2 regions of the Microbacterium sp. B19(2022) genome follow, and region 2 is predicted to be linked to the other one. Evidence: riboswitches for the same ligand, from Rfam matches in the RefSeq annotation. Region 2 holds a riboswitch; the other holds the start of a gene.
What was found. A riboswitch is a leader RNA that binds a small molecule or an ion and turns the genes downstream of it on or off. The one in region 2 is predicted to bind thiamine pyrophosphate.
Positions count from the first base shown of each region.

Region 1: linked by a shared signal. The riboswitch ahead of HCX50_RS00475 (ECF transporter S component) and the one ahead of thiM (hydroxyethylthiazole kinase) in region 2 are both predicted to bind thiamine pyrophosphate.

Region 1 covers NZ_JAAUVO010000001.1:91,030-93,223, reverse strand. The annotation lists gene HCX50_RS20140 (D-alanyl-D-alanine carboxypeptidase) at 1-975, opposite strand, end outside; TPP riboswitch at 1,058-1,169, shown strand; gene HCX50_RS00475 (ECF transporter S component) at 1,160-1,804, shown strand; gene HCX50_RS00470 (ABC transporter ATP-binding protein) at 1,804-2,194, shown strand, end outside.
Region 2 covers NZ_JAAUVO010000019.1:16,470-18,663, reverse strand. The annotation lists gene HCX50_RS15780 (NAD-dependent epimerase/dehydratase family protein) at 39-1,001, shown strand; TPP riboswitch at 1,008-1,101, shown strand; gene thiM (hydroxyethylthiazole kinase) at 1,092-1,940, shown strand; gene HCX50_RS15770 (bifunctional hydroxymethylpyrimidine kinase/phosphomethylpyrimidine kinase) at 1,937-2,194, shown strand, end outside.

The sequences.
Region 1 (2,194 bases), on a different contig from region 2:
CGACTGATCACTGCGCCGGTAGTCCCAGTACTCCACGCTGTCGCGGTAGCTGAAGCGGAACTCGGGGCCCTGCTCGCCGAGGGCCAGCGGCATCCGGTCGAGCACCATCAGGCTGCTCACGACCTTGGTGATGCTCGCGATGCTGACGGCACCGGGGTTCGAGGCCACCGTGCTCAACCCGCCGATGCCGACAGCGGCGCTGCCCTCGCCGGGCCAGGTGGGCGCAGCCGCGGCGGCGGGGACCGTGCTGAACTCGACGGACTGCACCGTGGGCGGCACTTCGTGCAGCGGCCAGAGCATCGTCGTGCCGGCGTAGGCGGCGACGATCGCGACCAGCGTCGCCAACGGCACCAGGATCCCCGGACGGGCGATCGCCGGTCGCAGGTGGGCCCCGCGCATCAGTCCGCCTGTCTGCTCAGCCTCGGCCGGCTCGTCGAGGGTGGCGAGAGGCGGGTGCGCGGCGACCGTTGCGGCATCGACCCAGGTGAGGGCCGTCGCCCCGGTCGTGTCATCCGCCCACTGCGGTGCGCTCGCGTCGAGGAGAGCATTCGCGTCGTCCGCCGGTTCTTCACCGGTCGTCCGCTCGGACGGGACGAACGGCGGTTTGGTCAGCGGGGGTGTCGTCGGGATCGCATCCCCGGGCTCAGCGGGCTCCATGGCCTCGACGGGCTCGACGGGTTCGGTGAGGAACTCGGGTTCCGGCTCGACGTCGCCGCCCGTGGACTTCTGCGTCGTGAACAGCGCGCCGATCGCCGCGGAGTCGACCGGGATCGCCGGGGCCACGACGGCGTCCGGAGGGCGCACATCGCCCGCGAACAGCCGGTCGGCGGCGAAGGCTGAGGAGTCGCCGGAGTCCGCTGCAAGAGCGTCCCGCGCGGCCGGCAGGGCGTCGACGGGTCCGGAGGGGACGGCGTCCGGCGAGCTGTCGCCATCGACGACGCCCGTCGCCTCGTCGGCGGGATCTGAAGCGGTCACTCGTTTACGGTACCCAATCCCGGGCGCGTTGCGCGGCGCGCAGCCTCGTCGCGCACGGGGTGTCGTGAGCCGGTAGGCTCTTCAGCACAACCACGGGAGTCCGGCGAGCCGGGCTGAGAGGGAGCGAATCGCGCTTCGACCGTCGAACCTGATCTGGGTCATGCCAGCGCAGGGAGGAGTTCAGATGAGCACGTCCACGTCCACATCGGCGTCCACGAAGGCCCAGGCCTCGCCCCCGGCCAGGAGCTTCCTGCGCTGGCGCATCGTCGACATCGTCGTCGCCAGCGTCATCGGTGTCGCCGCCGGCCTGATCTTCCTCGCGTGGAACGTCGGCTACCTCGGCCCGAAGGCCCTGCTCGAGCCGCTGCTCCCCGGCGTGCAGGGGCTTCTCGACGGCCCGTGGCTCTTCGCCGGCGTCCTCGGCGGGCTGATCATCCGCAAGGCGGGCGCCGCGATCTACGTCGAGCTGCTCGCGGCGGTCGTCTCCGCCCTCATCGGCAACCAGTGGGGCGGATTCCTCACACTCGAGGCAGGACTCGTGCAGGGCCTCGGCGCCGAGCTGATCTTCCTCCTCTTCTTCTACCGCCGCTGGTCGCTGCCGGTCGCGATCCTCGCGGGTGCCGGTGCTGCCCTCGCGGGCGGGATCAACAACCTCGTGCTCTGGTACGCCGGCTCCGGCCCCGCCTTCACGACGATCTACCTGATCAGCACCGTCATCTCCGGTGCCGTCATCGCGGGTGCGCTGTCGTGGGTGCTGGCGCGAGGCATCGCCGCGACCGGAGCGCTCGACCGATTCGGCTCCGGGCGCGAGGCGCGCGTCCGCGTCTGATGGCGGCGGATCCCACCGTTCCCGCCGCCGTCGAGGCACGCGGCTGGGGGTGGCGACACGCGAGTCGCCTCGCCTGGGCGCTCAGCGACGTCTCGTTCCGCATCGACCCCGGTGAGCGTGTGCTGGTGCTCGGCGCGTCCGGCGCGGGCAAATCCACCCTGCTGCACGGACTCGCGGGCGTGCTCGGCGGCGAGGAAGAGGGCGAGAGCACGGGCGAACTGCTCGTCGACGGTGCTCCCGCCGTCGCCACCCGGGGGCGCGCCGGCCTCGTGTTGCAGGACCCGGACTCGCAGGTGATCCTGGCGCGAGCGGGCGACGACGTCGCCTTCGGCTGCGAGAACCTCGGCGTGCCGCGGGCGCAGATCTGGCCGCGGGTGGTGGCGGCGCTGG
Region 2 (2,194 bases):
GACTTCTTTACGCGTCGGCTTCCTGGTGACATGGGTCCATGACCGACGTGTTGATCCTCGGGGGAACGGGCTGGCTCTCCGGGCGCATCGCTCGCCGATGGCGGGATGCGGGAGCGATGGTGACCTGTCTCGCCCGCGGCGGGAGGCCTGCGCCCGACGGGGCCGTGCTCGTGCGTGGCGACCGCGACGATCCCGCGGCGTACACCGAGCTCGCCCGACGGGACTGGGACCACGTGGTGGATATCTCGTCGCAGGCGTCTCACGCCGTAGCGGCCGTCGACGCTCTCGGAGAGCGAGCCGCGCGATGGACCTACGTGTCCTCCATGTCGGTCTACTCCGACGACGAGACGGTCGGTGCGGACGAGTCGGCTCCGCGGCATCCGCCCGCCCGGCCCGGTGACGAGTACGAGTACGGGGCGCAGAAGGCGGCAGCGGAAGACGCCGTGGGTGCCCTGGGCGATCGTGCGCTCATCGTGCGACCCGGGCTCATCGTGGGCGACGGCGACCCGAGCGATCGATTCGGGTATTGGGCAGCCGCCTTCGCACGGGCGGGTATCGGGCCGGTGCTGCTGCCGCCGCTCGAGGGGAGGAGCGCCCAGGTGATCGACGTGGACGACCTCGCTGACTTCCTCGTCGCGACGACCAGGAGCGGGCCGGTCAACGCCATCGGGGACGGGCATTCCCTCGGCGACGTGCTGCAGGCGGTTCGCGCGGCAGCAGGCCAGACCGGCGAGACCGTCGTCGCCGAGGAGGAGTGGCTCGTCGCACGCGAGGTCGCGCACTGGGCGGGACCGAGATCACTACCGCTGTGGCTGCCGCCGGAGATGACGGGCTTCATGACCCGGTCGAACTCGGCGTACCGCGAAGCGGGTGGTCGGCTGCGCCCTCTGACCGACACCATCCGAGCCGTCGTGGCCGATGAGCGGGCGCGCGGCATCGACCGCGACCGCCGTGCCGGACTCACGCGGGCGGAGGAGTCGGCTCTGCTGGCCGATCGCTAGACTGCGAGCAGTGACACGGGGTGCCGCATCCGCGGCTGAGAACAGACCCGTCGAACCTGATCTAGTTCGTACTAGCGAAGGGATGTCGCGATGAGCGATCTTCTGCGTCCTGATTCCACCACCGATCTCCCCGCCGCCGCCGCGGCCCTGTGGGGGGTGCTGCGCGAGACGCCACCGTTGACCCATTGCATCACCAACACGGTCGTCACCGGGTTCACCGCCAACGTACTGCTCGCGCTCGGCGCTGCGCCCGCCATGGTCGACATCGTCGGAGAGGCCGAGATGTTCGCCGGTGTCGCCTCCGGTGTGCTGATCAACCTGGGGACGCCCACCCCCGAGCAGCGCGCGGCGAGCCTCGAGGCCGTCGCCGGGGCCGCGGCATCCGGAACCCCATGGGTGCTCGATCCGGTCGCGATCGGGGCACTGCCGATCCGCACCGCCTTGGCGCACCGGCTGGCGGAGCAGCGTCCGACGGCGATCCGCGGCAACGCTTCGGAGATCCTCGCGCTCGCCGGCCTCAGCGCCGGTGGTCGCGGAGTGGATGCCACCGACAGCACGGATAGCGCAGCCGACGCGGCCGCTGCTCTCGCGCGACGGACGGGTGCCGTGATCGCCGTGTCTGGTCCGATCGACTTCCTCACCGATGGGGAGCGGGTGCTGCGCCTCGCGAACGGGCACGAGCTGCTGACCAAGGTCACCGGCGGGGGCTGCGCTCTCGGGGCGGTGATGGCGGCATTCCTCGGTGCCGCGCGGAACACCGAGCACGACGCGCTCACGGCCGTCGCCGCCGCGAGCCTCGTGTACACGATCGCGGCCGAGCGCGCCGCCGCGATCGCGACCGGCCCCGGCAGCTTCGCCGTGGCGCTGTTGGACGCCCTCGCCACCGTGGGCCCCGCCGACGTGATCGCGGACGCCCGTGTGGAGGTGGGGGCGCTGTGAACGCCGATCTCTCCCTCTACCTGGTCACCGATCCCACGCTCTGCGGAGACCGCGGCGTCGTCGATACCGTCCGCCGTGCCGTCGACGGGGGCGTGCGCATCGTGCAGCTCCGCGACAAGACCGCATCCGATGCCGAGACGGCCGAGCAGCTGCTTGCCCTGTCGCAGGCCATCGACGGACGCGCACTGCTCGTCGTGAACGACCGACTGGATGCCGCCATCGCCGCCCGCGCCCGCGGTGCACGCGTCGACGGC